Regions from separate parts of the Superficieibacter sp. BNK-5 genome, predicted to be linked through region 2. Evidence: predicted binding sites of a transcription regulator. Region 2 holds the regulator's gene; each other region holds the start of a gene.
The links. The regulator PurR, encoded in region 2, represses purine synthesis genes. The targets are predictions, from matches to a motif close to CANGCAAACGTTTGCNTG.
Positions count from the first base shown of each region.

Region 1: the regulator PurR is predicted to act here: its motif matches at 7,976-7,993, upstream of cecR (transcriptional regulator CecR).
Region 3: the regulator PurR is predicted to act here: its motif matches at 7,625-7,642, upstream of tusA (sulfurtransferase TusA).

Region 1 covers NZ_CP179893.1:3,039,562-3,050,165, reverse strand. The annotation lists gene dinG (ATP-dependent DNA helicase DinG) at 1-1,514, opposite strand, end outside; gene ACMGGS_RS14630 (6-phospho-alpha-glucosidase) at 1,664-2,992, opposite strand; gene ACMGGS_RS14625 (PTS transporter subunit EIIC) at 3,001-4,608, opposite strand; gene ACMGGS_RS14620 (GntR family transcriptional regulator) at 4,743-5,477, opposite strand; gene rhlE (ATP-dependent RNA helicase RhlE) at 5,595-6,941, opposite strand; gene ACMGGS_RS14610 (DeoR/GlpR family DNA-binding transcription regulator) at 7,152-7,916, opposite strand; gene cecR (transcriptional regulator CecR) at 8,077-8,745, shown strand; gene hlyD (secretion protein HlyD) at 8,750-9,745, shown strand; gene ACMGGS_RS14595 (ATP-binding cassette domain-containing protein) at 9,738-10,604, shown strand, end outside.
Region 2 covers NZ_CP179893.1:3,826,903-3,837,506, reverse strand. The annotation lists gene mdtK (MdtK family multidrug efflux MATE transporter) at 1-522, opposite strand, end outside; gene ACMGGS_RS18335 (riboflavin synthase subunit alpha) at 754-1,392, shown strand; gene cfa (cyclopropane fatty acyl phospholipid synthase) at 1,428-2,576, opposite strand; gene punC (purine nucleoside transporter PunC) at 2,867-4,063, opposite strand; partial or broken gene punR (DNA-binding transcriptional activator PunR) at 4,175-5,101, shown strand; gene purR (HTH-type transcriptional repressor PurR) at 5,106-6,131, opposite strand; gene ACMGGS_RS18310 (YnhF family membrane protein) at 6,430-6,519, shown strand; gene ACMGGS_RS18305 (MFS transporter) at 6,684-7,850, shown strand; gene sodB (superoxide dismutase [Fe]) at 7,889-8,470, opposite strand; gene ACMGGS_RS18295 (C40 family peptidase) at 8,589-9,398, opposite strand; gene ACMGGS_RS18290 (Grx4 family monothiol glutaredoxin) at 9,742-10,089, shown strand; gene rnt (ribonuclease T) at 10,138-10,604, opposite strand, start outside.
Region 3 covers NZ_CP179893.1:1,686,227-1,696,830, forward strand. The annotation lists gene ACMGGS_RS08070 (acyl carrier protein) at 1-120, opposite strand, end outside; gene ACMGGS_RS08075 (phosphopantetheine-binding protein) at 133-390, opposite strand; gene ACMGGS_RS08080 (lysophospholipid acyltransferase family protein) at 371-1,204, opposite strand; gene ACMGGS_RS08085 (beta-ketoacyl synthase chain length factor) at 1,183-1,905, opposite strand; gene ACMGGS_RS08090 (methyltransferase) at 1,946-3,007, opposite strand; gene ACMGGS_RS08095 (hypothetical protein) at 3,075-3,452, opposite strand; gene ACMGGS_RS08100 (AI-2E family transporter) at 3,729-4,778, opposite strand; gene ACMGGS_RS08105 (MFS transporter) at 4,988-6,232, shown strand; gene ACMGGS_RS08110 (DcrB family lipoprotein) at 6,233-6,793, opposite strand; gene ACMGGS_RS08115 (7-cyano-7-deazaguanine/7-aminomethyl-7-deazaguanine transporter) at 6,869-7,534, opposite strand; gene tusA (sulfurtransferase TusA) at 7,702-7,947, shown strand; gene zntA (Zn(II)/Cd(II)/Pb(II) translocating P-type ATPase ZntA) at 8,165-10,360, opposite strand; gene ACMGGS_RS08130 (lysoplasmalogenase) at 10,437-10,604, opposite strand, start outside.

The sequences.
Region 1 (10,604 bases), 790 kb from region 2:
ATCTGCGGAATAATAATTTTGCCCTGCTCCACGTGGTTGAAGGGCGAGTCCAGCGCCACAAAGCGGTCGCCCGCCTTCTCTTTTAAGCCGCTCATCTCCTGCAAACGGGAAAAACTGTTGAGCGAACGCAACGTGGCGGACGTAACGATAATGTGCGGCACGCTGCGCCAGAGCAATTTTTCCAGCTGATCGCTGACGCGGATACCAACACAGTGAAAGAACATATGCATTTGCCCTTCACGGACATCCCGCGTCGCCCATTTTGACACCGGCGCACCGGAGGCGTGCGCCAGCGAGGCCAGACGCCAGAGTTTACTCTGCGCCTCAAACATCCCCAGCGCACGGTTCATTTGCAGGATCACCCGGTGCAGGCGAACGATATCGTGCGAACCGGTTTTTTCACCCAGATCGTTGAGAAACGCCTCGGCCAGCCCGCGCAGCAGCTCGGTCAGTTTTGCCAGCCGCTGACAAATGGTCATGACTTCTTCCGGTAACTCCCCCATCACAAAGCGATGCTCCGCCTCCTGAGTAGCCGGAAGGTATACATTCAGAATCGCATTCAGGGAGGCAATCAGTTCATAAAGTTCTTCGCAGTGGGCGTTAAGGCGCTCGGGCGTGGCGAGCGGCGGCAGGGTTTTCGGGCGAAACTGCTCAAGGCAGGTTGCGACCAGTTTGGTAAAAAGATCGAGCTGAAGCCTATACCACGGCGCGGTAATTTCAGCGCTCATTTCCAGCGCATCGCGCGCGACATCGGGCAGGTGATGGCCTTCATCGAGCACCAGCAGCAGATTTTTCGCTTCTGGCAGCACCGCTTCGCTCTCCATTGCCGCCATCACCAGTGCGTGATTGGCAACCACCACCTCCGCTTCCTGGATCTCACGCCGGGCAACAAAAAACGGGCATTCCCGGTAGTAGTGACAGTTACGGTTCAGGCAGCTGGCTTTGTCGGTGCTCAGACGTCGCCATAGATCGTCACTGATGGCGCGGTCGGTATGATCGCGCAGGCCATCCCATTTATAGCTATCGAGATCGCTTTTTAGCGTCGCGCAATGCTGCTGCTCTTCTTTGTTATTTGGCGTCAGCTCATCATCAAGAAAGGCCAGCAGATCCTGCTGGGTTTCTTCCGTACTGGCGAGGGCGGTGAGATTACGTGGGCATACGTAGCGGCCGCGCCCAAATGCCGCCGTGAAGCGCAGCTCAGGAATGATTTTTTTCAGCAGCGGTAAATCTTTGCTGTAGATTTGGTCCTGGAGCGCCACGTTGGCGGTGCTGACCACCAGTGTTTTTTGCTCTTCCCTGGCAATCGCAATACCGGGGATCAGGTATGACAGCGTTTTACCGACGCCCGTCGGCGCTTCAATCGCCAGATGCCGCCCTTCCTCGCCGGCGAGGGTTTTCGCCACGTCAGCAATCATCTGCCGCTGCGGCGGACGCGGGATAAACTCCGGGATTTGCTGTTGCAGCGCCTTATACCAGGCAGCGATTTGCGCTTTTAGCGCGGGAGTAAGGGCCATCGTAAAACCTGAGATACTGTATAAACAGCCACTATTGTGCCATTTTTCAGCCTGCCGGGGTATGGGTTTTTGGAATTGTGGAAAGCAACTCGCAAATAATTCACAGGTTTAAACGGGTTCCCTCTCCCTCACAGGAGAGGGGAAAGGCGTTAACGCAGCTCCGGCCAGTACTCTTTATTCGCTTCAATCAGCGCATCCAGTACCTGACGTGCTTTTTTCGCATCGACGATCGTGCGGTTAAGCGTCAACGCCTGTAGGGCTTTAGTGTAGGAGCCTTCAAACCACGCCTCAACGGTCAGCCGTTCATAAGCAAACTGCTGCTCAATCAGCCCTTTGTAGAAGGTCGGGATTTTCCCTACGCCATACGGACGCGGCCCATTGCAGCCAATTTCTGCCGTCAGTTCGACCATAACATCGTCATCCAGGTTCTCAACCAGTCCGTTATTGGGCAGCATCACAATGAATTTTTTCTTCAGATTGAAGGCGATAGCTTCGGCCAGCTCGACGATCATGTCGCCGTGCGCGTCGTTGTGTACCACGTGTACGTTGCGCGTCGTCCCTTCGGCAACTGCGGTGCGGCACTCTTCAAAGACCCGCTTTTCGCGCCCGTTAATCACTTCATTGGCGCGGGTAAAGTTGGGGTCCAGTTTGGAGAATTTATACTCCGGGTAAAGGTAATATTGCAGATAGGTGTTCGGCAGATAATCCGGGAAATCACGCAGCATATCGGCCACTGCCGCGTAGGTTTCCAGCCAGGATTTATCGCGCTGTTCGGCGTCCGCCGGTTTAAAACCGTTGGCGGCAATATAGGCCTTCAGTTCCGGGACAAGGTCATTGCCGTTTTCATCATACAGATGGGTAAACCAGCCGAAGTGGTTGAGGCCAAAATAGACCGGATCGAAGGTTGCCGGGTCGCGGTTCAGCAGGCGTCCGTAAGAGCGCAGCAGGTTGACCGGCTGATCGCAGATATTGAGGATGCGTTTATCTTGTGGAAAACGCTTGTTCAGGGCATCCGCCACGATTGCCGCCGGGTTGGTGTAGTTAAGGATCCAGGCTTGCGGCGAACGGGCGCGGACTTTCTCGACCAGCGCAATCATGTCGCGAATGGAGCGCATACCGTAGGCAAAGCCGCCTGCGCCGCAGGTTTCCTGCCCGATAACGCCAAGGCTTAGCGGAATTTTTTCATCTTTCTCGCGCATCGCATAGCCGCCGGTGCGCATCTGACAGAAGATGAAATCCATATCATTAAACGCGACCTCTTCGTCGGTGGTATAGGTAAATTCCAGTTCCGGATATTCTTCGCTGAATAAGACTTTAGCGTAGTCGCCAATCACCGCCTGGCGTTCACTATTCACGTCAAACATCACCAGTTTTTTTAAGGGCAGACGCGCCTTGAGTTTGCATAACGCTTTTAATAATCCCGGCGTCCATGTGGAACCCCCACCGACTAATACGATATTAAAATGTTTTTTCATCATCAGTTCTCTTATTGCGTCTGTTGAACGAGTAAATGTTGTTTCACCGCGCTGGCAATGCTTTCTACCTGCGGCCCGTAAATAACCTGAATGTCATTATCCGTCGCGCGGATAAACCCGCTGGCACCGCTGCGCCTGAGCGCGGCTTCATCGACTTTTTGCATATCGATTATTTTTACCCGCAGGCGAGTGAAGCAGCAGTCGACCTGCTGGATATTTTCCTGACCGCCGAGGCCGGCAATAATATGCGCGCTATGTTCATCCGCCGGTAATTCCCTGGCACTGGCTACCGGCACCGCACTTTCTTCTTCGCGGCCTGGCGTTTTGACGTTGGTGCGTAAAATGATCCACTTAAAGGCGAAGTAGTAGACCGGTGCCCAAATAGCGCCCAGCAGCAGGCTAAACCACCAGTGAGTTTTCGCGCCGCCCAATACGCCAAAGACAATAAAATCAATCAATCCGCCCTGAATATTGCCGATCATCATCTCAAGCAGTTGCGCGCAGGCAAACGACAGCCCGGTCATAACGGCGTGGAAAATAAAAAGTAGCGGCGAGACAAAGATAAAGCTGAACTCCAGCGGCTCAGTAATGCCGGTAGTGAATGAGGCCAGTGCGCCGGCCATCATTAAGGCTTTCACCCGCTGTTTATGCTCCGGCTTCGCGCAGCGGTACATCGCCAGCGCGGCGGCGGGCAGACCAAACATCATCACCGGAATTTTGCCCTGTGCCAGAAAGCGCGTGGCTTCGCGGGTAATATCGTCAGCCAGCGCACCAGGATGGGCCAGCGCGTAGTTAAATATGGAGAGCGCACCGATGACGCTTTCGTTATTGACATTAACCATGCCGCCGACCGGCGTAAAGCGCACGGTTTCATTAAGAATATGATGCAGCCCGGTGGGTATTAAGATGCGCTCGGTGAAGGCATAGATAAAGGTGCCAAATGGGCCAGACTCACCGATAAATTGTCCGAGATGGATAATCGCGCTGGCAATCACCGGCCATACCAGCGACATTAAAACGCCCACCAGCGGCAGAACAATAACCGTAATAATGGGAACAAAGCGGCGGCCACCAAAATAGGCGATGGCCGCCGGGAGTGTAATCGTATAAAAGCGGTTATGCAGAATCACCGTTACCATCCCGGCGATCACCCCGCCGAGGACACTCATCTGGTAGGAAAAAATACCGAGGGTGTTGGCAAATTCCGCGGAATACATCACCGCCTCGGTCTGGCTATAGCCTTTCGCCATAAAAGCCGCCGCCGACGTCGTCTCTGGCGTTAATCCCTGCGCCAGCAAACTGTAATTAACCCCAACGTGAAAAGTAATAAAACCAATGACCGCTGAGAGCGCCGCCGTCGGCTTTTCATCGCGTGCCAGACCAATCGCACAGGCAATGGCAAACAGCAGCGGTAGATTGGCGAATAAGGCCCCGGCGACCTTGCGAATAAAGCCAATCACCTGCTGCATCATTTCAGCATGGATAATGCTTTCGCCGACGATTGCCGGATTCTGCAAGGCCGCCGCCAGACCAAGAAAAATACCGGCGGCGGCGATCACCGAGATTGGCATCATTAATGCCTTACCTAAATCTTGTAAAAACTCACCTGCCCGACTCATATCGCATTCCCTGTAAGGTAGAAGTGGCTTAACAGACTACGTGTTAAGTCGAGTATAGATGACTTACATGTATAGTTGTCTAGCCCACTAATTTAAAAACAGGAGATTGATCACATAATCATCAGCGGGTGCGATCAGGGACGCGCAGCGGTGAGGGTAAAGCGGTAATGCTGCTGGTTGTAGTAAATTTCTGAGATTTCAAAGGGGGTGTTGTCGCGTAGCATGGCAACAGAGGTCGCATGCAGCACCGGTTCGTCGCGGTTAATGCCTAACATATCGCGCACCTCCTGCGAAGGAAGCTCGGCGCGGATCTCCTTTTCAGACCGTTCAACGGTAAAACCTTTGCGGCTGATATACGCGTATTTTGACGCATTCAGATCGGCTTCACTTAAATCGGCAAAGGGCTGAGCGATCATCCACGACTGCTCAAAAACAAAGGGAATATCGCCCACCAGCCGTAACCGCTTCATAAACCAGACATCCTCGCCCGGTGTAAGGAGGAGCGTATGCGCAATTTCTGCCGTTACCGGCTGGCGAATAAGGCATATCAGGCGATTAACCACCGGTTCATCCAGCCCCAGCGTGGCCTCGCTGGAGGAAAGATGGCGATCGAGCGGCAGTGAGATGCGCAGATTTTTGCTGTTCTGTACAACGAATGTTCCCTGCCCGCGCCGACGTTCGACTTTGCCCTGCCGGACCAGATAATCCACCGCTTTACGCGCGGTCATGCGGGAAATAGTGAACTGCTGACAGAGTTCATTCTCGGAAGGGATGGCATCACCGGGACGCAGCAACCCTGCGGTAATTTGCCCGGTAAGATATTGTTCAAGTTGCAGATAGACCGGCACGGTAGAGTGTTTATCAATCATTAACGATGCTCCCTGTAGAGAGTATTATGTTAACTACCCGGCCGCAAAGTGACAACGTCTCTTCAGAAAAGACGCCCCTGGCTGAAAAGAAACAGGCCGGATGGTCCGGCCTGAGAATTATACTGCTGAAGGTTTACGCGGACGGGGACGACGCGGCTTTTCGCCGGCCGGTTTGCCGTCATTGCTGCGCGGGCCTCTGCCTTTCGGCGCGCCGCCGTCGGTACGACGAGGCTGTTGCTGACCGCGACCACCGCCGCCCTGTCCACGACCGCCGCCACCGCCACGCTGCTGCTGACGACCATTCTGAATCGGCTCCGCTTTAATCGAAGGATCCGGCTCGTAGCCTGCCAGCGCAATGCGCGGGATCTCTTTTTTCAGCAGGCGCTCAATGTCGCGCAGCAATTTATGCTCATCAACGCAAACCAGCGACAACGCTTCGCCGGTCGCCGCCGCACGCCCGGTACGACCAATGCGGTGTACGTAATCTTCCGGCACGTTTGGCAGCTCGTAGTTCACGACGTGCGGCAGTTCTTCGATATCCAGACCACGCGCCGCGATGTCGGTCGCAACCAGTACGCGAATATCGCCGGATTTAAAGTCGGCCAGCGCCCGGGTACGCGCGCCCTGGCTTTTATTGCCGTGGATCGCCGCGCTGCGGATCCCGTCTTTATTCAGTTGTTCCGCCAGGTGGTTAGCGCCATGCTTGGTACGGGTAAAGACCAGCACCTGCTGCCAGTTACCTTCGCCGATCATTTGCGACAGCAGTTCACGTTTGCGTTTCTTATCAACCAAATGCACATGCTGAGTCACCTGCTCAGAAGCGGTATTACGGCGCGCCACTTCAATTTCCAGCGGATTATGCAGCAGCTTTTCGGCCAGACCTTTGATGTCGTCGGAGAAGGTGGCGGAGAAAAGCAGGTTCTGACGCTTCGCCGGCAGTTTAGCCAGCACGCGGCGGATGTCGTGAATAAAGCCCATGTCCAGCATACGGTCGGCTTCATCGAGCACCAGCACTTCAATATTGTCTAATTTGACCGCGTTCTGATGTTCCAGATCCAGCAGGCGGCCCGGCGTGGCGACCAGAATATCCACGCCGCTGCGCAGTTTCATCATCTGCGGGTTAATGCTTACGCCCCCAAACACCACCATGGAACGGATGTTGAGGTATTTACTGTACTCAAGGACGTTTTCACCAATCTGCGCCGCCAGTTCGCGGGTAGGCGTCAGGATCAGGGCGCGGACCGGGCGTTGCCCTTTTGCCGGCGCTCGTTTTGAAAGATGCTGAAGCAACGGCAACGTAAATCCGGCGGTTTTACCCGTCCCGGTCTGGGCGCTGGCCATAATATCGCGGCCTTCCAGCACGGCGGGGATCGCCTTCTGCTGAATGGGAGTCGGCTCACGGTATCCCTGCTCTGCAACAGCGCGCAGAATTTCAGGGCTCAGGCCAAGGGAATCAAAAGACATAACAGCTCCATACCACCCTGACCGTTACCGGTGTAGTTTTCAGGGCGATAGCAATAAGGCAGATGACAAAAACCACAATGTCATGAAGGGGCGGAGTGTAGCAGTTTTTGTGACGTGGCGCATAAATATCCCACCTGACGTAAGGCCTCTGCCGGTCAGCGAGCGACATCACGCATAAATTATCATCATATGGCACAGCCTCTTTACCGATTATGTAGCAATGTCGATGCGCATATCGACGTGGGTAAAATCAGCGATACTGGTGTCGGTACTTACCACTGCAATGTCGATATCTTCACAGGAGGCGACTTTATAGCGGGCCACCTGGGACATTTTATCTGCCGTGACCGCCGCAATCACCTCATTGCTTTGGCTTAACACCTCTTTTTTGAAGCAGGCATCTTCATAGTAAACCGCGCTCAGTCCTGCCTGGGGATCAAGCCCGCAAACGCCAATAAACGTTTGATCGAAAATTATCCCCTGGATTTGCTTCACCGTATCCGAACTGAGTGTGCTTCCGGTCAGCGGGTTAATCTTGCCGCCCAGCAGAATGACCTCGCCGTTGCGGCGGCTACTGAGGGCGGTGGCGATTTGCGGTGAATTGGTGACGATGGTCAGCGTCAACGCAGCGGGGATAAATTCGACCATCTGAAGGTAGGTGGAGCCTGCATCAATAAAAATACAGCTATCTGGCCCGATCATTTCTGCGCATCGTCTGGCAATGCGCGATTTTTCTTCGATATTTTGCGTGGCCCGCACGTCAAAAAGTGCGGATTGTTTAATCTGACTGACGGCACCGCCGTAAACTTTTTTGCAGATCCCTCGCCGGGCGAGTTCTTGTAGATCCCGGCGGACCGTATGCTCCGAGACGCCCAGTTTACGCGCCAGATCGACCCCGATTACGCGCCCCGTTTCGGTGAGCATCTGCTCGATCAGCGATAACCGCTGCTCGGGGAATGCATCATAATCTGCCACGTCAGACCCTCAATAATGTTAATACGGCATAATTTATCATGAAATATCACCCCCTTCACAACGCTGAAGTTCGCCTGATAAAAATGCCTGCCGTGAATGGACAAGCTTAAAAATCCATCATAATATTAATCAATCGATTGATTAATATTATGAGCATCCGATGAACGTCACTCCAGCCACCACCAAAGGCGAACAGGCTAAAAGCCAGCTTATTCACGCGGCGCTGGCGCAGTTTGGCGAATATGGGCTTAATGCCACGACCCGCGAGATAGCGGCTCAGGCCGGGCAAAATATTGCGGCGATCCCCTATTATTTTGGCTCTAAAGACGATCTGTACCTCGCCTGCGCCCAGTGGATCGCGGACTTTATCAGCGTGCAGTTTCAGCCCCATACCGAGGCCGCGGAGAAGCTGCTGGCCCAGCCGACCGTAGACAAAGACGCGGTTCACAGGCTGATCCTCAACGCCTGTGAAAATATGATCGCCCTGCTCACCCGCGATGAAACCGTGAACCTGAGCAAATTTATCTCCCGCGAGCAGCTCTCTCCCACTGCCGCCTACCGGCTCATTCATGACCAGGTGATCGCCCCGATGCATACGCATTTCACCCGGCTGATTGCCGCGTATACCGGGCTGGATGCCACAGATACCCGCACGATTTTGCATACCCATGCCCTGCTCGGTGAAATCCTCGCCTTCCGTCTGGTACGTGAAACCATACTTCTGCGCACAGGCTGGTCACAGTTTGATGAGGAGAAAGCTGGGCTGATTTTCCAGACCATTTCCTGCCATATCGATCTTATTCTGCATGGTTTATCCAAAGGAGCCTGACGTCATGAAAAAACCTGTCGTTATTGCGCTGGTTGTCGTGGTATTGCTGGCCGCCATCGGCGGTGGCTGGATGTGGTATCACAGCAGGCAGAATCAGCCGTTGACCCTGTATGGCAACGTGGATATTCGCACGGTGAATATGAGCTTTCGCGTGGGTGGCAGGCTGGCTACGCTTAAGGTGGATGAAGGGGATACTATTCAGGCGGGTCAGGTGCTGGGCGAACTGGATCGTGCGCCTTATCAAAATGCGCTGATGCAGGCCAAAGCCAACGTTTCTACTGCCCAGGCAAAATACGATCTCACCATGGCAGGTTATCGGGCGGAAGAAATTGCTCAGGCCAGCGCGGCGGTTAATCAGGCGCAGGCGGCGTATCAGTACGCGCAGAACTTTTATCAGCGCCAGCAAGGGCTATGGAAAAGCCGCACTATTTCGGCCAACGATCTGGAAAACGCCCGCTCCTCACGCGATCAGGCGCAGGCCAGCCTGAAATCCGCCCAGGATAAACTCAGCCAGTTCCGCGCCGGTAATCGGCCACAGGAAATCGCTCAGGCGAAAGCCAGCCTGGAACAGGCGCAGGCACAGCTGGCGCAGGCCGAACTGGATTTGCAGGATACCACCCTTATCGCCCCCGCCGGCGGTGCGCTATTAACCCGCGCCGTGGAACCGGGCAGCATGTTAAACGCCGGCAGCACGGTACTTACCCTTTCGCTCACCCGTCCGGTGTGGGTACGTGCCTATGTGGATGAGCGCAATTTGCATCAGGCGCAGCCGGGCCGTGAAATTCTGCTTTATACCGATGGTCGTCCGGATAAGCCTTACCACGGTAAAATTGGCTTTATTTCGCCGACGGCGGAGTTCACGCCAAAAACCGTGGAGACGCCGGATCTGCGCACCGATCTGGTTTACCGGATGCGAATTATTGTGACGGACGCCGACGATGCCCTGCGTCAGGGGATGCCCGTCACGCTGAGATTCAATCAGGACGCGGCTGATGAGTGAAGCGCTTATCACCCTTAACGGGCTGGAAAAACGCTTTGCCGGGATGGATAAACCCGCCGTCGCCCCGCTGGACTGCACGATCCGCGCAGGCTACGTCACCGGGCTGGTCGGCCCCGATGGCGCAGGCAAAACTACCCTGATGCGGATGCTGGCCGGTCTGCTGAAACCCGACGGCGGCAGCGCCAGCGTCATCGGCCTAGATCCGATTACCGATGATAGCGCGCTGCACGCCGTGCTCGGCTACATGCCGCAAAAGTTTGGCTTGTACGAAGATCTGACGGTGATGGAAAACCTGACGCTGTACGCCGATTTGCGCAGCATCACCGGCGACGCCCGGCAGAAAACCTTCGAACGCCTGCTGCAATTTACCTCGTTGGGGCCGTTTACCGGCCGATTAGCGGGCAAGCTGTCCGGCGGAATGAAACAAAAACTGGGGCTGGCCTGCACCCTGGTCGGTGAGCCAAAAGTATTGCTCCTGGACGAGCCGGGCGTCGGTGTCGATCCCATTTCCCGCCGCGAACTGTGGCAGATGGTGCATGAACTGGCGGGCGACGGCATGCTGATCCTCTGGAGCACTTCCTATCTTGACGAGGCAGAACAATGCCGCGACGTGCTGCTGATGAACGAGGGAGAGTTGCTCTATCAGGGTGAACCGAAGGCGCTGACCCAGACTATCGGCGGACGCAGTTTTTTACTCCACAGCCCGCAGGAAAATAACCGTCAGTTGTTACAGCGGACGTTGAAATTGCCGCAGGTCAGCGACGGCATGATTCAGGGGAAATCGGTGCGGCTGATCCTGAAAAAAGACGCGGCCCCCGAAGACGTTCGCCGTGCAGAAGGGATGCCGGACGTCGAGATG
Region 2 (10,604 bases):
CACCGGAATATTGACCAGCAGCCCGCAAAAACCGATAAACATAGCCGGTTTGGTTTTCGCCAGGCCGTCACACTGGTTACGCGCGACCTGAAAGAACAGATAGCCAGGCGCGCCAAATAACAAAGCACGCAGGTAGCGAACGGCTTTATCTGCCAGCTCAGGATCGATGTTATGCATGGCGTGGATAATGTGCCCGGCATTCCACAACACCACCATCACCAGCACAGAGACAAAGCCCGCCAGCCAGAAACCCTGACGCACCTGGTGCGCGATGCGATCGCGTCGTCCGGAGCCGTTTAGCTGTGAGATAACGGGAGTGAGGGCCAGCAGCAGGCCATGACCAAACAGAATTGCCGGCAGCCAGATGGAGGTGCCGATAGCCACGGCGGCCATGTCGGTGGCACTGTAGCCTCCCGCCATTACCGTATCGACGAAACCCATCGCCGTTTGCGCCACCTGCGCAATAATCACCGGAATTGCCAGCGCCAGAAGCTGACGCGCTTCATTGAGATACTTCTGCACGTGAACACCTTTAGTATTGTTGTTATTTGAGAGACTAAAAAAGCCGCCATAAAAGGCAGCAAGAAAGAATTAACAAGAGGTTATGCTGCTATTGTAACGAGGATTACCCATTAAGCCAGTGAAAAAGTGGATAGCGCACAGACTGGACTGGCAAGCCTTTTTTCCACCTGTTATTGTGCCTGACAGAATGGCGGGGAACAGACCGCCTTGATGGCATACAGGAGTTTAAGCATGTTTACTGGTATCGTGCAGGGCACTGCAAAAATTGTGTCCATTGATGAGAAACCCAATTTCCGTACTCACGTCGTGGCATTACCCGACGATATGCTTGACGGGCTGGAAACCGGGGCTTCGGTGGCGCATAACGGATGCTGCCTGACAGTGACAGAAATCAACGGTAATCATATTAGCTTTGATTTAATGAAAGAAACGCTGCGTATTACTAACCTCGGTGATTTACAGCCAGGTGATGTAGTCAACGTTGAACGTGCGGCAAAATTCAGCGATGAAATTGGCGGGCATTTGATGTCGGGCCATATCATGACCACGGCTGAAGTATCGAAAATCCTTACCTCAGAAAATAACCGCCAGATCTGGTTTAAATTGCAGGACCCGACGCTGATGAAATATATCCTCTATAAAGGATTTATCGGTATCGATGGCATTAGCCTGACGGTGGGAGAGGTGACCGCGACCCGTTTCTGTGTGCATCTGATCCCGGAAACGCTCCAGCGCACCACGCTCGGCCAGAAAAAACTGGGGCAGCGAATTAATATTGAAATCGATCCGCAAACTCAGGCAGTAGTGGATACGGTTGAACGGGTACTGGCGGCGCGGGAAGCGGCGCTATTACAGAAAGTGGCTGACTGATGCTAAAAACCCCGGCAAGCCGGGGTTTTTACAGGTTAGCGGGCGACGCGTAAACCATTTTCTACGCCGCGCGAGAAAACCACCTGCCAGAGCTGAATATCCCGTGCACGAAACGCACCGGCGCAGGCATTCAGATAATAACTGAACATACGCTTAAAGCGTTCAGAGTAATTATCGGCAATTTCTGGCCATGAGGCTTCAAAACGTTCGTACCAGGCCATCAGCGTTTTGTCATAATCTGCGCCAAAATTGTGCCAGTCTTCCATGATAAAATGGGGTTCGCTGGCAATCGCAATATGTCGCACTGACGGCAGACAGCCGTTGGGGAAAATATATTTGTTAATCCACGGGTCGACGTTATTGTCGGTTTTTTTGGCCCCAATGGTGTGCAACAGAAACAGCCCGTCCGGCTTCAGATTACGATCCACGACGTCAAAATAGGTTTTGTAGTTTTTAGGACCCACATGTTCAAACATGCCGACGGAGACGATACGGTCAAACTGGTCCCGCAGGTCGCGATAATCCTGAAGCAGGATTGTCACGTCAAGTCCCGCGCAGCGGGCCTGAGCGAGTTTCTGCTGCTCGGCAGAAATGGTCACGCCGGTCACGCTCACGTTGTAGTGTTTTGCCATCCATGAAGCCAGACCACCCCAGCCGCAGCCGATATCCAGCACGCGCATGCCTGGCTCAAGCTGAAGTTTTTCGCAAATAAGCTGTAGCTTCGCCTGCTGGGCGTCGGCCAGATTATCAGCCTCTTTCCAGTAGCCGCAGGAATACTGCATATAAGGGTCAAGCATGCGGGTAAACAGATCGTTACCCAGATCGTAGTGCTCTTTGCCGACAATCCAGGCGCGCTTTTTACTTTGTAAGTTAATCAGGCGGGTGGCGGCAACACGAAACACATCTTTCAAATGGTGCGGTAACTGGTTATCCAGTCCGGCGCGCAGAACTTTAGTAAAAAATATATCCAGCCGGTCACATTCCCACCAGCCATCCATATAACTTTCGCCTAAACCGAGCGAACCTTCCTGAAGCACGCGTTTAAAGAAATGCGGATTTTTAACCCGTAAATCACAGGGAGCGGTACCGTTAATAGCAATACCTGCGCGGCTTAATAACTCATTGGTAATACGATACCAGTCGTCGTTCGGTATGCTAACGTCTTCTATACACGATGAACTCATAGCTTCTCCATCACGCGTATGTGATCAGAACCTTAAAACAGCGTAGATGCTATTTTGGTTTGTGAGAAATCTTACGGGAAATCCGTAAGCCTGCTATCCGACGTAGAAACAGAGGAAGGGAGAGGACCCTTGCCGAAATGCCGTCCATGGGAGAAACGGGTGAATTCCATCACCCGCTAAATAATACGCTTTTTATCATAATAATATGGCAACAAAACGAGTATAGGACGCTAAACTCGCTGATTCAACACAAAAATGTTAGCACCCTAACTAAATGGCTGTTTGTGAGGCTACGCCCGACAGGTTTCTGCCGCCATTTTTTGCTGAGCAGCACGGCTCGCCACCAGTTGCATCCAGTAACCTGCAGCCGCCAGTAGCACTGTGAACAACATCACGCTGGTGGTGGTGAGAAGCGGTGTTTCCACCAGCCAGGAGACCAGCAGGCTTGCCAGAAAGCACAACCCAAGCTGGAGGGTGTTCTGTAACGCGGCAGCCCGACCAGTCGCCTGTGGGAAAGGACGCAGAGCTTGCGCCACCACAATCGGGTAAATCGCGCCGTTCGCCATGGCCATTACACAAAAAGGGATCAACAGCGCCGTTAGCGAGTTGCCGTCAAACAGGCCAGTGAGCCAGGTTGCCACCACGCTGAAGGCATATAGCCCCAGTAGCCAGGGGAGCAACTGCTGTCCCTGCCATTTTTGCAGCGCCGCGCGACAGCCGTAACCACCAGCCAGAAATGCGATGGTCTGCGGGACATAGCTCAGGCCAATCGCTGCCGGACCATAGCCCATTTCACTGAGGATAAAAGGCGAGCCGGTGAGCCAGGCAAAGAAACTGGCCGAACAGGCGGCATAAATTAGCACATTGCCGAAATATAACCGTGAGCGCAGCAGGGTGGTAAATGTCAATTTCTCTCCGCGATCCGGTTTTTTATGCATGACGGATTTCAGACGCAGCGCCGGCAGCATCAGAAGCAGGGTGATGGCAAATAAGGTGGTGAAAATAGCCTGCCAGTCAAAATGGGTCAGGATCCAGCTGCCAAGCAACGGTGCCAGGGCGGGGGAGAGACCGACCAGCGGCATAATGGTGGCGAAAATCCGGTTTACGCGCTGGGCCGGATAATAGTCAGTCACCATCGCCTGCCAGGTCACGGCGGCAGCACAAACGCCCGTCGCCTGAACAAAACGCAATACCAGCAGCATCGTGGCACTTTGCACCCACAGCATCCCCAGGCAGCCAACGGCAAAAATGGTCAGCCCGATGAGCAAAATGGGACGCCGTCCGAAGCGATCCGACAGCGGTCCCCAGATGAGCTGGGCCAGAGCGAAGCCGGCCAGAAATAAACTCAGGCTGGCGCTGACCGCAGCGGCCGGGGAGTGAAGATCGTGCTGAATTGCCGCAAACGCGGGCAAATACATATCAGTGGCCAGAAATCCCAGCACGCTTAGTCCGGCGAGCCAGACCAGAAAACCTTTTCCAGGCTGCATATACATTCTCTTTTTAGAAGCAGGTGACAGGCGCAAGAGTGTAGGCAGTGCATTCAGCGTTGTGAAACGCTAATATTTGCGTAGTGACGTCAAAAAATTTGCAGGCAGAAAATGTGGTCAGAATATTCCCTCGAAGTGATTGATGCGGTTGCCCGCAACGGCAGCTTTAGCGCAGCGGCGCAGGAGTTGCATCGTGTCCCGTCAGCAATCAGTTACACCGTGCGTCAGATGGAAGAGTGGCTGGGTGTGCCGCTGTTTGAGCGGCGGCATCGCGATGTGGAGTTAACCCCTGCGGGCAGCTGGTTTTTGAAAGAAGGACGCACTGTTATCAAAAAAATGCTGATCACCCGTCAGCAGTGCCAGCAAATCGCGAATGGCTGGCGCAGCCAGCTTCCCATTGCCGTTGATAACATCGTCAGGCCCGAGCGTACCCGGCAAATGATTGTCGATTTCTACCGCCATTTTCCTGATGTCGAGCTGATTGTTTTTCAGGAAGTGTTTAACGGCGTGTGGGATGCGCTGGCCGATGGGCGGGTTGAACTGGCTATCGGCGCAACCCAGGCCATCCCGGTCGGGGGGCGCTACGCGTTCCGGGATATGGGGATGCTGAGCTGGAATTGCGTTGTCGCCTGCGATCATCCCCTGGCCAAACAGCCGGGGCCGTTAAGCGACGATGAATTACGCAACTGGCCTTCCCTGGTTCGTGAAGATACCTCGCGCTCGTTGCCAAAACGCACGACCTGGCTGCTGGACAATCAAAAGCGGGTCGTGGTGCCAGACTGGGAGTCATCAGCGACCTGCATCTCGGCGGGTCTGTGTGCGGCGATGGTGCCTTCACATTTTGCCCGGCCATGGACCGATTCAGGCGACTGGACAGCGCTGGTCCTTGAGAACCCGTTTCCTGATGCGGCCTGCTGCTTAACCTGGCAGCAGAGCGATATCTCGCCTGCGTTAGGATGGCTGCTGGAGTATTTGGGGGATAGCGAAACGCTGAATAAAGAGTGGCTGCGGGACCCGGAAGAAACGGCTCCCGCAGGTTAACTTAACGGCGGTAGTCGACGAACGGACCGTCGGCTACCGAGCGGCGTTCAATCAGGCGAGGGTGAACCTCAATGGATTTTGATTCAACGCGCTTATTCACAATGCGATCCAGCAGGGTATTAAACGCGGCTTCGCCGAGGGAATCTTTCGGCTGGTGAATGGTCGTCAGCGCCGGCGTAAAGAAACGCGCGTTGCGCACGTTATCGTAGCCAATCACTGAAATATCCTGCGGCACGCGCAGGCCCATCTCGTCGGCGGCACATAATGCCCCCATCGCCATGATATCGCCCCCGCAGAAGACGGCGGTCGGGCGAGGGGACTGATTAAGGATCTGTTGCATCGCCTGATAGCCGGATTCCGGTTCGAAATCACCCTGCACGATCCACTGCTCGGGGATCTTCACCTGGATTTCGTCCATCGCTTTCATAAACCCGGCCAGACGTCCGGCACCGGTATTACGCTCCAGCGGGCCTGGAATAATACCGATATCACGATGGCCGCGTTCGATCAGATAACGCCCGGCCATATAGCCACCTTTAAAGGCATTATCAATCACCGAGTCGGTAAAGTCCGCTTTTGATTCGCCCCAGTCCATCACCACCATCGGAATGTGACGATACTCTTCGAGCATGCTTAATAGCGATTCGGGATATTCAGAGCACATGACCAGCAGGCCATCGACGCGTTTTTGCGCCATCATCGACAAATAGGCGCGCTGTTTTTCAATATCGTTCCATGCGTTGCCGAGGATCAGGGTATAGCCTTTCTTGAAGCAGCTTTTTTCAACCGCTTCAATAATTTCGGCAAAATAGGCCGCTTCGCTGCTGGTCGCCAGCAGGCCAATCGACTTGGTATGATTAACCTTCAGGCTGCGCGCAACCGCGCTGGGAGAATAGTGAAGTTCCTTTATTGCCGCCCACACTGCATTACGCGTATCTTCAGCAACAAAACGGGTTTTGTTGATAACGTGTGACACAGTTGTAGTGGAAACGTTTGCGCGTTTCGCGACATCTTTAATTGTTGCCATTACATCTTACTCCGGACCCTGGCCTGAACGCCTGCAAATGGGAGGGTAAACGTTTGCCTTCACACACCCCTGGCGCAATTTTGTGAGCATTGCTTTAGGTCGGGAAAACGACACAGAACGTCAGGTGGGGGTCAATGGCTGGTACGCTTATAATTAAGCGTGGAATTTTGGCCGATCCTGATGAAAAGGGAAAGAGAAAAAATGTATATCAATCTAAATCCTGCAAGATTTTCGTCCTTAAGTGTGTAAAAATGAACAGGCTCACTTTTCGCAGGGTCATAACAAGGAGTAAAAATTGATGAGTGCCGATCTTAAGTTTTCTCTGGTAACGACCATTATTGTGCTGGGTTTGATCGTCGCCAGCGCGTTGGTTGCCGTATTACATTGAGTTATCCGGGGGAGAGCCTTCTCCCTCAGCCCCTTCTCCGATTTTGCACTTATCAGCAAAACGCTTTTGCATTTTGCCTCACTTTTGTTTTTTTGTGATTAATGTCATGCTTTTGGCTTCTTTGCGTCGTGTCATGGTGATGGCGGCCAAAACGGAGTCTGTTCATGAAAGTTAATTTTCCCCTGCTGGCGCTGGCTATCGGTGCGTTTGGTATCGGCACCACTGAGTTTTCTCCGATGGGGTTATTGCCCACGATTGCCAGAGGGGTGGATGTTTCTATTCCAACCGCCGGTATGCTCATCAGCGCCTATGCGATTGGCGTGATGGTTGGTGCGCCGATCATGACGTTACTGTTATCCCACCGCGCCCGGCGTAACGCGTTGATTTTTCTGATGGCGATTTTTACCCTCGGCAATGTGCTCTCAGCGATTGCGCCTGATTACACCACCCTGATGCTTTCCCGTATTGTTACCAGCCTTAACCACGGTGCGTTCTTTGGTCTGGGGTCAGTGGTTGCCGCAAGCGTGGTGCCAAAACATAAACAGGCCAGCGCCGTCGCGACCATGTTTATGGGACTCACCATTGCTAACATCGGCGGCGTTCCGGCGGCGACCTGGCTGGGTGAAGCGATTGGCTGGCGAATGTCCTTTTTTGTAACTGCGGGTCTGGGGGTTATCGCCATGTTGAGCCTGTGGTTCTCGCTGCCGAAGGGCAGTGCAGGAGAGCGACCCAACGTGCGGCAGGAACTGACGGTGCTGCTGCGCCCGCAGGTTCTTAGCGCGCTGCTGACGACCGTGCTGGGGGCCGGGGCGATGTTTACCCTCTACACCTATATCGCTCCGGTTCTGTATAGCCTGTCTGCCGCGACGCCGCTTTTTGTCACCGCGATGCTGGTACTGGTGGGGATTGGGGTCTCCATCGGCAATTATCTTGGCGGGAAGTTTGCCGATCGGTCAGTGAATGCCACGTTGAAAGGTTTTCTGCTGCTGTTGATTGCGATCATGCTGGCGATCCCGCTGCTGGCACGCAATGAGTTTGGCACGGCGTTCAGTATGCTGGTATGGGGTGCCGCGACATTTGCTGTGGTTCCCCCGCTGCAAATGCGCGTCATGCGCGTGGCCAGCGAAGCGCCGGGCTTATCCTCGTCGGTGAATATCGGGGCGTTTAATCTCGGCAATGCTTTAGGGGCGATGGCCGGTGGAGCGGTGATCTCCGGCGGGCTGGGGTATAGTTTTGTTCCGGTAATGGGGGCAATTATTGCGGGTCTGGCACTGCTGGTGGTGTTCTTTTCCGCCCGCCAGCCCGCGCGTGAAGCCTGCGCCAGCCGTTAAGCGATAGCGCAGAAGGCAAACGCCTTCTGCGCATTGACTCAGGCTGCCAGATTTTGTGCCACAAAAGGCCAGTTAACCAGCGCCCAGAAATGCTCCAGATAACCCGGACGGGCATTGCGGTAGTCAATATAGTAGGCGTGTTCCCAGACATCCACGGTCAGCAACGGTGTGTCACTGGTAGTCAGCGGCGTGCCGGCGTTAGACGTAGACGCAATCGCCAGACTGCCGTCCGCTTTTTTGACCAGCCACGTCCAGCCTGAACCAAAGTTCTTAATTGCCGCATCGGTAAACTGCTTTTTAAATGCCTCTACGCTGCCAAAGGACTGGCTGAGCGCATTTGCCAGCTCACCCGCAGGTTCGCCACCAGCCGCAGGGGCCAGGCAGTTCCAGTAAAATGTATGATTCCACACCTGCGCCGCATTATTAAACATGCCGCCTTCAGCGCCGCGAACGATCTCTTCCAGGGATTTATTTTCCCAGTCCGTGTCTTTGATAAGCGCATTGAGGTTGGTGACGTAGGTCTGATGATGTTTGCCGTGATGATAAGCGAGGGTTTCCGCGGAAATATGCGGTTCCAGCGCGTCTTGTGCATATGGTAATGCAGGTAATTCGAACGACATTGCGATACTCCTTTTTTATTTTGATAACTTAATATCCACATATTAAGCGTGGGTATATTAACAAAATAATGGAGTCGTAACAAAGGCTTATCCTGCTGAGCGAGCAGCAGGATAACGATTAACGGATGGTTTTGGGCGTCATCACCCGGCGCGCACCAACGTAGTGGCGTACCCAGTAATCTTCACTCAACGACGAGATTTGGATGTCCTGGCCACTACGCGGAGACTGAATAAATTTACCGTTGCCAACGTAAACGCCGACGTGATCGGCGGTGCCGCGTCCCTGAGTGCGGAAGAAGACCAGATCGCCACTTTCGAGGCTGCTGCGCTCAATCGGCGCGGCATCACGCAGATGATACATTTCGTTAGCCGTGCGCGGGATGGGGATTTTGACCAGATCTTTATAGGCGTAATAAACCAGACCGCTGCAATCAAACCCGGTACGGGGTGACGAGCCGCCCCAGTGATAGGGTTTGCCAATCTGATTCATTAATTTGGACATGGCCGTTTTCTGCGCTTTCTGCATACGGACTTTGTGAACTTCACTCAACGCCAGCGGTTTGGCTGAGGCATTGAGACATTTATTCTTATAACCTTTACGCACCGTACATTTTTTATCTGCCAGTTTTACGGCAGCCGTTTTGGTGGATTTGGTTTTATCACGTCTGGATTTACTGGAGGTGAGGGCCGTTTTGGTTTTCGTTTTGCTGGCACTTTTACTGGGTTTTGTAGCTGTTTTATTAACGGTCTTGCTGGTTTTTTTACTGGTCGTCTTACTTTTCGTCTTTTTTTCTGAGACTTTTGCCAAATGCGTTTTCTGTATGGCAGACGCTCTCGTCTGCTCAGAAGCCTGAGCAAGTGGTGAAAAAGCAAGCGATGTAAACAGTAAAGCACAGAGCGTGATCGAGACTTTATTTATCCGCGCCACTGAGCACTCCCCTGGTTCGGGCAGGCATGAAGATATGCCTGCGCATGATGATGACAAAAAGCCAGTCGATTCTAATGCATAAAAAGCCTGAAAGTTAATAGTCTTTTTGCATCTAAAATACTGATTCGTTACCGAGCGCAAAAAAAATCACACGTTGGCGGGCAAACTGCGCACAGTTTGTGCGATTAATTTGTGTCATCAATAATAAAACGGTATTGATAAAGCATCTTTTGGCTTCAGACGATAGAATAATAGCGAGTGAATAAAATGTTATTTTCGGTCCGGAGCCTGAAACGCTACAATGACAGACTACTGCCGTAAAAGAAGTTAAGGAAGCATGACAATGAGTACGACAATTGAAAAAATTCAGCGTCAGATCGCTGAAAACCCGATTCTGCTGTACATGAAAGGTTCACCGAAATTACCGAGCTGTGGTTTCTCTGCTCAGGCCGTGCAGGCGCTCTCCGCCTGTGGCGAGCGTTTTGCCTATGTTGATATCCTGCAAAACCCGGATATCCGCGCAGAACTGCCGCAGTACGCGAACTGGCCGACCTTCCCGCAGCTGTGGGTGGACGGTGAACTGGTTGGCGGCTGCGACATCATTATTGATATGTATCAGCGCGGCGAACTGCAGTCACTGATCAAAGAGACTGCTGCCAAACAGGCGACTGACGGCACCGACGCTCAGTAAGCTATCGGCAAAAATAAAAAAGCGACTCCTGAGTCGCTTTTTTTATCACTATTGTTCACTCGCGACGGGTAGCGGCCAGCCGCCAAGACGTTTCCAGCGATTAACGATTTCGCAAAACAGCAGCGCGGTTTGTTCCGTGTCATAAAGGGCGGAATGTGCCTGCGTACTGTCAAAATCAAGCCCGGCGGTAGCGCAGGCTTTGGACAGGACCGTTTGCCCCAGTGCCAGCCCGCTTAACGAGGCGGTATCGAAGGTGACGAAAGGGTGGAACGGGTTACGCTTCAGCGATGCGCGCTCGGCAGCGGCCATCATGAAGCTATGGTCGAAGGTCGCATTGTGCGCCACCATAATTGCCCGGTTACAGCCCTGATCTTTAATGCCTTTACGCACCGCTTTGAAAATCGCATGCAGCGCGTCATGTTCGCTGACGGCTCCGCGCAGCGGATTGGTGGGATCGATACCGTTAAATGCCAGTGCTTCAGGCTGTAAATTTGCCCCTTCAAAAGGCTCAACGT
Region 3 (10,604 bases), 2.1 Mb from region 2:
GCTGTCCAGTTCCAGATCTTCGTACAGGCGCGCCTCAGGCTTTATATCCTGCGGGTCCACTTCAAACAGCTTAACCAGCAGCGCGGAGACTTCTTCGTAAATGGCTTTTTGTTCGGTCATAACGAACTCCCCTCAGGCCCGTTGCGCGTGAATGAAAGAGGCCAGCGTGGCGACGGAGAAGAAGTGCTTGCGCATCTCTTCGCTCTCAGCCGACAGAACTACGCCGTACTGGTTTTTCACCGCCAGACCCAGCTCCAGCGCATCGATTGAGTCGAGACCAAGACCATCGCCAAACAGCGCTGCCTCGGTTTCAATGTCGTCTGCTGACAGTTCGTCCAGATTCAATGTTGTTATGATGAGTTTTTTAATTTCAAGATAAAGCGTTTGCATCATTAATTCCTGAGAGAGGTAAATTACCTGGTTGTAATTGAAGCAATAGATGCCGATTTAGCTGTCTTGCCGCCAGCGCAGGTTCTTGTGATTTTGCGTCGTAAATTTTGCTAATCCTGACCCGTTCGCCGACGTTGATCGTAAACAGCGGTTTCGTTGGAGGCACCTGATACCATTTGCTTTCTTTATCCAGCATGCGTTCGCTACAGTGGATGGTCACAATGCGTAAATCACTGTTACAGCGCACGGCGATATTGGCCGCGCCACGCTGCAACGTCATAGCTTCGCCGGGGGTTGTTCGGGTACCTTCAGGAAAGATTAAAATCGTGTCGCCCTGGGCCAGACGTTGCTGGCTGGCGGGCAAAAGAGCATCTGCCTGGCTGTTGATCAGATAATCTGCGGCCCGCACAACGCCGCAGAGGAAAGGGTTCTTCAGCAGGGCGCTTTTCACCAGGCAATCTGTTTCAGGCATCACTGAAGCCAGAAGCACGTAATCAATCAGGGTTGGATGGTTAGCGACCACCAGACAGCCTCGCTCCTGGCGCAAAATGTCGCCACCTGAAATGCGGTAATCCAGCACGCCCACTACGCGCGTGACCGCTAAAAAGAAGCGGAAGCTGGCCGCAATGCTGCGCCGAGCAATACGGCGTCGGCGGGCAGGGTTCCAGACGAAAACCAGCAATATGTTAAACCAGACCACGGACAACAACAGTCCGCCGATACCGAAGAGCGCAAAACAAAAGCCGGTCATTGCGATCCGCCACAGGCGGTTCAGGAATGAGAAGAACGTGCTCATGCCCGGCTCCAGTGCCACTGCACACGCTCGCCGGGGAGCGTAAAGGCATCGGCATTCTGTAAATAGTTCTGTAAAAACAGCAGGCTTTGCGGGAGCGCAGTCTCAGCGCCGGCGTGAGCGGTCTGGGTCTGACATTGCCAGTCGCTGCCAGCTTCACACACCAGCGCCATTGCATACGGCCATGTCGGCATATTTGCAGGAAGCCGCGGGTGGTAAAACTCAGGCAGAAAACCATCGAAATCAACCAGCAGCACGCGCTGGTAGCCTGCGTGTAACAGGCCGATGACTTCGCATAGCCCTTGCTGGAAGGTGTCACGACCCGCCGAGAGAGAAGACGCCACGACCGGCTGCTTTGCGGCGATGGTCAGGTTCCCCACGGCAGAGTTGTGGACTGACAGGGCAAAATCGGTGGGCGAAAGCGCCTGCTCGGTTGCCAGCGCGTGCAAAATACGGTAATTACGCTCAAGTTCGCCGTGACGGCTGGTGTACAATACCGCGTCAATAGCGTGGCGACGCAGCATCGCCAGGCCGCACTCCACGGCAAGTTTACTGCCGGAGCTGAGACGACGGGCCGTCATCATCGGCAACTCACTTAACTTTCCTTGCGGTGCTGCCGGATCGATAGCATGCGGATGCCGTGACCACTGGTGCCACTGTATCGATTCATTGAGTCCTGGTGCCATCGCCCGCCAGTCGGTAATGTTTAATGCAAATTTCATCCACGCGCGTCCGCGATAAATCGGTGATCTTAGTAGTTTGTTATTTTTTTTTCTGGCATATCAATAAAGTATGCCCAATGCCTAAATTATCATGGCGTTTTTCTACCTGAAATCCTGCCATGTCCAGATAGCCATAAAACGTCTCTGCGCTGTAAAAACGACTATTGCCATTCGCCATACAGGTAAAATAGAGCGAAGTTGCATTCAGACTGAAAGCGGCGGCTTCAAAACGCTGAGCATCCCAGAACAACTCCATGATGCACAGCCTTGCACCGGGTTTCATTACGCGTGCAATTTTAGTGAGCATAGAAACAATTTGTTCCGGCGAGAAACAGTCAAGGAATTGGCTCATCCACCAGATATCAGCCTCTACCGGTAAAGGCAGATCGCTTAGCATATCCACCGCATGAAAATGAATGCGATGAGATAAACCTGCATTTTCGATGTTTTCGCGGGCAAGTACAATTTGTTGTGGTAAATCTAATACCGTCACCGTGATATTTTCGTCGTACTGGCTACAGCGTATCGCCCATTTCCCGGTATTTCCGCCGACATCGTACAGGATTGCGGGGCGACTGGCGAATACATGAGGTAATGCGGCATCGAAAGCGCCGTCGGAGTAGTAATGATCGAAGGCGAACCAGCTTTCGCGCGCGGAAGGTGGTAACTGCGATAACGCCGGATAAATCGTTGGCCAGTCGCCGAAAACTTTTAACCCGGAGGGTTTTCCTTCCTGCAGGGCATTCTCTAAAAAGAACAATCCCTGGTAGCAAACGTCCTGAGTGAAATCCATATTCACGCGGGTCATGGTGTCATGCAAAAGAAAATGACCGATTTTTGCCAGATAATAACGCCCCGCGTTATGCGTGATAATGCGTCCGCTTAATCCCATATCCAGCAGTACGCCAGCCGCATATTCATTAACGCGACTATTTTCTGTTATTTCTTCCAGCGTTGCCCCCTGATGACCCTGGCGGTCAAGGTAGGCCAGTACACCAGTATTGCGCAGACAAAGTGAGGTTTGGAACAGCATAGGGGCGAAGGCGATACGTTGCGCTTCAGTGATCGCATCCAATGCGTTGAGGGCGTCCTTTTCGTACATATTAAGAGCAACTTATTAAAGGTAAAAAGAAAATGTCGGGCCGAAGACAGCCCGACGTCAGGCAAAATTACAGACCGGCACCGGCAGACAGGTTTAACTGAATGTCCTTGTCGAGGTTACGCACCCAGCGGTTGTAGTTTTTGTGAATTTTGCCACCAGAAGCTTGCAGGTTGAGGCTGCTGTCATACTGGATATCGTAGCTGCTCGCGGTGTAGGTAATGCGGACTTCGGCGACGTGATCGCGAGATTGTTGACGTGCTTTGATGACGCCCGGACCTGCTTCGCTCATGATCCATTCACGTTGGACACCTGCTTTCAGAATCGCATTTTTGACCTGATCCTGTGTGTGGCCCGCAGTCACGGTAGAATGTACCTGATCAATCGGCGCTGTACGTGCGCAACCCCCCAGAGCACCCACGACTGCAATAACCGCAAACCATTTAATGTATTGTTTCATGTAAATACCCTATCAAAGAACTGTAAATACAAATGAACGACCTTGTTTCAAAAGCTAAGTGCTCGCTGTCAAAATAAATAGCGTTTTTTAAGTTAAAATGGCGCTCATGCCGCTCTGTGTCGGCAAGATGACAGACTTAATGATGTTGCAATATTCAATGCGCTTCTGAAAGATTCCCTATAAATCGTAAGCTTACTGGTAAGTCAGATCAATGAAAAAGTCTGACAGGTATGAAATAGGATAGAATGCTGCTGTCGGATGATTTTACCCCGGCAATCGGCTTTTCGGCCTTCCTGGCCCCAGTAAAATCGCCAGTTTGCTGCCGCCGTTGGTGGTTTCCATCCAGATTTTACAGACGCTGGTGAGCGGGACGGAAAGCAGCATTCCGACCGGGCCGAGCAGCCAGCCCCAGACCAGCAACGACAGGAATACCACCAGCGTCGACATCCCCAGCCGATGCCCCATCATGCGCGGTTCGACCATATTACCCAGCACCATATGCACCACGAGGAACAGTGCGCCGACCATCACAAACTCATACACGCCGTTAAACAGTAGCGCCTGAAACATCGGGGGGACCGCTGAAAGCACGGAGCCGATATTGGGAATGTAGTTCAGCAGAAAGGCCAGCACGCCCCACATCAGCGCGAACTGGACATCCAGCAGCAGCAGCCCGAGCCAGACAATCACGCCGGTCCATAAGCTGATCAGCGTTTTCAGCGCGAGGTAATGTGAAACGCCCTTTAACGCGCGGTGCAGACCGGCAATATGGATTTGTGGGTTAGCAAGCGCAAAACGCAGTTTGTAAGGAACGTGGCGTACTTCAAACAACATAAATACCACGGTCATTACCAGCAGGACCACGCTTGCCATTGCGCCGGAAAGTTGCGTCATCAGGGTGGTGGCAAAGGCCATCACCTTCTCAGAATCCATGCGTCTGAGCATTAACTCAGGCGAGAGGTGCAGATTAAGTAAGGGAATTTGCCGCTGTAAATAAATCACTTTGGCGGTCAGTTCCTTATTATATTTTGGTAGCAGCGCGACAAAGTCATTGAGTGAGGATGCCAGTACCGCAAACAGGGCGGTCAGTACGATCATCATCACAATGACCACAATCGTGATTGCCAGCGGGCGCTTAACACCCCGACGGATGAACCAGGTCACCAGCGGGTTAAGCACAATGGCAAAAAAGAGCGCCAGCAAAAGCTGAACAATGATATCTGCCGCTGCATGAATACCCGCCAGAATAATCACCAGCGAGGCCAGTTTTAACAAAATATGTAGGCCCGCTTTATCGGGATGTGGGGTAATCATGAATGGTTCCTTGTTCGAGAATGCACTACGTGTATGTCCTTCATCCTGCCAGTAGCGTTGTACGGGCCGCACTCGTTCGCCTCAATCGCCTGCTTCTGAGTAGCCGCGTTGCACAACGTAATTGAGTTGAGTATAGCGCTTTGTTTGCTATCCGCCGGACACACAAAATCTGAAAAGGGCTGCAACATTCCATGTCATGACGTGTAATATTGAAACATTGTTGTAAAAATATGGTGATTGTTATGCCTGAACCCGTCGCCGGGCCGGAGCCGAGCGGCTTACGTCTGAATCTGCGGATCCTGTCTGTCGCTATTTTTAACTTCGCAAGCTACCTCACTATCGGTCTGCCGTTGGCGGTCCTTCCTGGCTATGTGCATGATGTGATGGGGTTTAGCGCCTTCTGGGCGGGTCTGGTTATCAGCCTGCAATATTTTGCTACCCTGCTCAGCCGTCCGCATGCCGGGCGCTACGCTGACCTGCTGGGGCCAAAAAAAATCGTTGTCTTTGGTCTTTGCGGCTGTTTCCTCAGCGGCGTCAGTTATCTGCTGGCCGCGTCCGGTAGCGACTGGCCAGTCTTAAGCCTGGCGCTATTGTGTCTGGGGAGGGTGATCCTCGGCTTCGGGCAGAGTTTTGCCGGCACCGGTTCAACGCTGTGGGGGGTTGGGGTGGTCGGGTCGTTGCATATCGGACGGGTGATTTCCTGGAATGGCATTGTGACCTACGGCGCGATGGCGATGGGGGCACCGCTGGGCATGTTGTGTTATCACTGGGCGGGACTGCGCGGGCTGTCGCTGATCATTATGGCGGTGGCGATGGTCGCGTTGCTCTGTGCGTTGCCAAGAACGGCGGTGAAAGCCAGTCGGGGAAAACCGATGTCGTTTCGCGCCGTACTGGGCCGGGTATGGCTGTACGGCATGGCGTTGGCGCTGGCCTCGTCAGGCTTCGGCGTGATCGCCACGTTTATCACCCTTTTTTATGACGCGAAAGGCTGGGACGGCGCGGCGTTCGCCCTGACGCTATTTAGCTGCGCCTTTGTCGGCACGCGCCTGCTGTTTCCGAACGCGATTAACCGGCTGGGCGGCCTGAACGTGGCGATGCTCTGCTTTGTGGTCGAAATCGCCGGGCTGTTGCTGGTGGGGATCGCGGAAACGCCGCTACTGGCGAAAGTCGGTACGCTGTTGACGGGCGCGGGCTTCTCGCTGGTCTTCCCGGCGCTGGGCGTCGTGGCTGTGAAGGCGGTGCCGCAGGAGAATCAGGGATCGGCACTGGCGACCTACACGGTATTTATGGATATGTCGCTGGGGGTAACGGGACCGCTGGCCGGTCTTCTGATGACCTGGGCGGGCGTGCCGGTGATTTATCTGGCGTCGGCGGGGCTGGTGGCAGTCGCGTTATTACTGGGATGGCGGTTAAAAACACGGCCTCCGATGTTGCCACCGGAAGCCGCAGCGTGATTATTTGATCACGACCGTATTGATGATGTTTTCCGCGGCAGTTTGCGCTTTCTGCTGATTATCGGCAGGCAGCGTCACTTGCAGGGTCAACAGTTTGTTGTCGACCTTGCTCAGGACGACGGAAGACCACGCGGTCTGGCCTTTCGCGGAAATGATGCTATCGAGCTGCTGCATTTCATGGCCTTTAACCGTCAGCGGCTTATTGGAGACTACCTGAAGCTGCGGATCGCGATTGCGCTGCTGATCTTCAAGGCGCTTCGCCAGCACATCCAGCCCTTCGTTGGTATCATCACCAACAATAACAATCACCGCTTTCTGCCCGGTCGGGTCGGAATAGACGTGCATGTTGTTGGCCTGCGTTCCCAGCTTGCCGCTCTGGTCAGACATATCTGCCGGTAATGAGAAGGTCACTTTCCCGTCCAGCAGGCTGATAGGCTGCCCGGTGGCATTGCTTTCCGTCGAGGCCGCCTGAGCGGATGAGGACGTTGAGTCGTTGTTGTCACAGGCCGCAAGCCCCATCACCAGCAGGCCAATACCGACATATTTAACCATCTTGCGCATTGACTTCTTCCTTATTCGATAAACGGCCATGAATGGCTCATGACCCTATCTTAACACAACCGCAACGCCGAACCTTTAACCCGCCTGCAATGCGGAGAAATCAGATTTATCCGTCAGCCTTTTCAACAGGATATTCAGCACCACGCCGTACATCGGCAGGAAGAAGATCAGGCTGATGAGCACTTTGAAACTGTAATCAACCAGCGCGATCTCTACCCAGTGCGTCGCCATAAAAGGATCGGAACTGCGCCAGAAGGCGATGAAGAAGAAAGCCAGGGTATCGCTGACGTTGCCAAACAGCGTTGAGGCGGTCGGCGCCATCCACCAGCGATGGTTTTGCCGCAGGCGGTTGAAGACGTGTACGTCAAGGATCTGTCCCAATGCGTAGGCCATAAAGCTTGCTGCGGCGATACGGGCGACGAACAGGTTAAAGTGTGCGAGCGCGCCGAACCCCTGCCACGCGCCCATATAGAACAGGCTGGAGATGACATACGACGCCAGCAGCGCCGGAACCATGACGGCAAAGATAATACGCCGCGCCAGCGGTGCGCCGAAAATACGCACGGTCAGGTCGGTTGCCAGGAAGATAAACGGAAAGCTAAATGCGCCCCAGGTGGTATGAAAACCGAAAATCGAAATCGGCAATTGCACCAGGTAATTACTGGAGATGATCACCAGCAGGTGAAAGAGCGATAGCCAGAACAGCGCTTTCATGCGCTGAGCAGAGGTAAAATGCATCATGTTGTGACCTTTTTAGTGGTTGGGGTGAGGGAACCCAATGAAAACCGCCGCATGATACTGCTTTGGCCGCGCTTTGCAACGGTTGTTTTTCACGCAATCGTTAACCTGACTTGCGTCACAAAAAAGGCGGCGTAAACTATCGCCGTTTTGAATAATGCGAGATGACCATGAGCGATTCGTTTTCGACTGCCGACCATACCCTTGATGCGCTGGGCCTTCGCTGCCCGGAGCCGGTAATGATGGTGCGTAAAACCGTGCGTAATATGCAGGTGGGTGAAACGCTGGCGATTGTCGCCGACGATCCGGCGACAACCCGCGATATTCCGGGGTTTTGTACGTTTATGGAGCATGAGCTGGTGGCGCAGGAAACTGGATCGTTGCCGTATCGGTATTTATTGCGTAAACGCCACTGATTCGCTGTTGTTCACATCCCTGGCAGGTGCCCGGTGGCGCTGCGCTTACCGGGCCTACGGTTATGATGTAACGCGCTGATAGTCTGGAATTTGTAGGCTGGGTAAGGCGAAGCCGCCACCCGGCGTAACATGGCACAGAGTATCATTCATGCCTCATGCCCGGTGACGCTTTTGAACTGCACCCTAAAAGTTGTACTCCACCGACTCGATTTAACGATTATCCAGCTTTACGCAGTAGCCGCAGCGCGTTTGCTGTCACCAGCACCGTCGCGCCGGTATCCGCCAGCACCGCCAGCCACAGGCCGGTGATACCGAGCAGGGTCGTCACCAGGAAAATGCCCTTCAGGCCCAGCGCAATGGCGATGTTCTGCCGAATATTGGCGTGCGTCGCGCGGGCGAGGGTGATCATCTGTGCCAGTCCCGTCAGGCGGTTATGGGTCAGCGCGGCATCCGCTGTTTCCAGCGCCACATCGGTGCCGCTGCCCATCGCGATGCCAATTGTGGAGGCTTTCATGGCTGGCGCATCGTTGATACCGTCGCCGACCATCGCCAGCGGCATCTGACGGTTCAGCTCGCTTACCGCCTGAACTTTGTCGGCTGGCAGTAGCCCCGCCTTAAAATCCAGCCCCAGTTCCCCCGCGATAGCCGCCGCCGCGCGCGGGTTATCACCGGTAAGGATCACCCCCTGCACGCCAAGCTGATGCAGCGCATCCACTGCGTCCCTGGCATCTTCCCGTAACGTATCGCGTAGCGTAATCAGACCCAGCGCGTTCTCCTCCTGCGCCACCATCACCACCGTTTGGCCTTCCTGCTCAAGAGTACGAATTTGCGCGCTAAACGCCTCGCCGGGGAATTTCTCCGCCGCGCAGATCAGAATTTTTTTCCCTGCGACGAGCGCCTCAATGCCTGCGCCCGGCAGCGTGCGTTGTTCTGTAGCGTCAGGCAGCGTAAGCCCACGGGATTGCGCTTCCCGCACCACCGCCTGCGCCAGCGGATGCGTCGACCCCTGCTCAACGGCGGCGGCGAGCGCCAGCAGCGCATGCTCGTCCATCGCGCAGGGATAAATGCCCGTCACCTGAGGTTTCCCCACGGTCAGGGTGCCGGTTTTATCAAAGGCGATTTGCTGAACACGCCCAAGCTGTTCCAGCGCTGCGCCGCCTTTAATCAGCGCGCCGCACCGTGCCGCTGCCGCCAGTCCGGAGGTGATTGCGGCGGGTGTGGAAATCACCAGCGCGCACGGGCAGCCAATCAGCAGCAGCGTCAGGCCCTTATAAATCCACTCCTGCCAGGCGGCAGCAAACAGCAGTGGTGGAATCAGGGCGACCAGCAGCGCCACCAGCATAATCGCCGGGGTGTAGAGGCGGCTGAAGCGATCGATAAAGCGTTCAATAGGCGCGCGCCGCTCCTCGGCTTCTTCAATCAACCGCAGGATGCGGTCGATAGCGCTGTCGCCCGGTTCAGAGGTAACGGTGAGCTGGACCAGACGATCGACGCTGGTAGCCCCTGCCGCGACGTTCTCGCCAGCGCTACGCTCTACCGGGACGGATTCCCCGGTCAACGCGCTTTCATCAAAGCTGGCAAACGGCGTCAGAAGCTGACCATCGGCGGGCAGTCGGCCACCGGCGGCGACTTCAATGGTATCGCCGGGGCGGAGATCGCGTTGGGCGATGGTTTCCCGCTGACCGTCGCGCAGCCGCACGGCGGTTTCCGGTTTTAACGCCATAAGGGCGCTGACGCCCTGGCGGGCACGGCTGGCGGCCCAGCCTTCAAGCCGTTCGCCGATCAAAAACAGCAGCAGTACCATTGCCGCCTCTGCCGTCGCACCGATAAACAGCGCGCCGAGGGCGGCGACGCTCATCAGGATTTCAATGGCGAAGTAACTGCCGCTCTTGATCAGCCGTAGCGACTGTCGCAGGACAGGGTACAGTCCCACCAGGGTGGTGAGGATGAATGCGGCCTGGCCTGCCGGGTGGTTAACATGCTCAAGCCCCCAGCTTACGCCCATCATGACTATCAGGATAAGTAGCGGCAGATTTTCCCGCAGACGCGAGGTCGGCGGCGGCGGGGCAGACTCATGACGCAGCGTATAGCCTGCGTTTTGTACCGCCTGTTCGATTTGCTGACTAACATCGGCAGAGGCATTCACCGCCAGTTTTTCCGTGGCGAACAGCACCTGAACCTGGGTCACGCCCGCCACCTGGCGCACGGCATTTTCGACCTTACGTGCACAGGCGGCGCAGTCCATTCCTTCGACTTTCCAGCTATAGCGGGCGTCAGCGACGGCGTCGGCAGGCGCGGTTTCGGCACAGCATGAGGCATCAGCGCAGCAGGACGCTGGTTCCGGCGCAGCGGGCGTAAATTTAAGCGTGGCGAACTGTGGGGCTGTTTTGCCATCAGCATCTGGAGTCGACATTGTATCCTCCGGGTAATGATAATTTTCTCATTACCCGAAGCATACACTCTGGAGTCGACTCCAGAGTCAAGCGAAATCAGAGATAAAGTGAACGCACGATCAGGAAATGTCCGGCGAAGTAGCAGGCGGCCGCAATAGCGCTATCGGCGCGGAAGCGGCGACGGTAATGGCTACCCAACCAGACAATGTTACTGAGCAGTAGCAATACTGCCCCCACGAAAGCAGAAAGTGCCGTGTCGGTGGG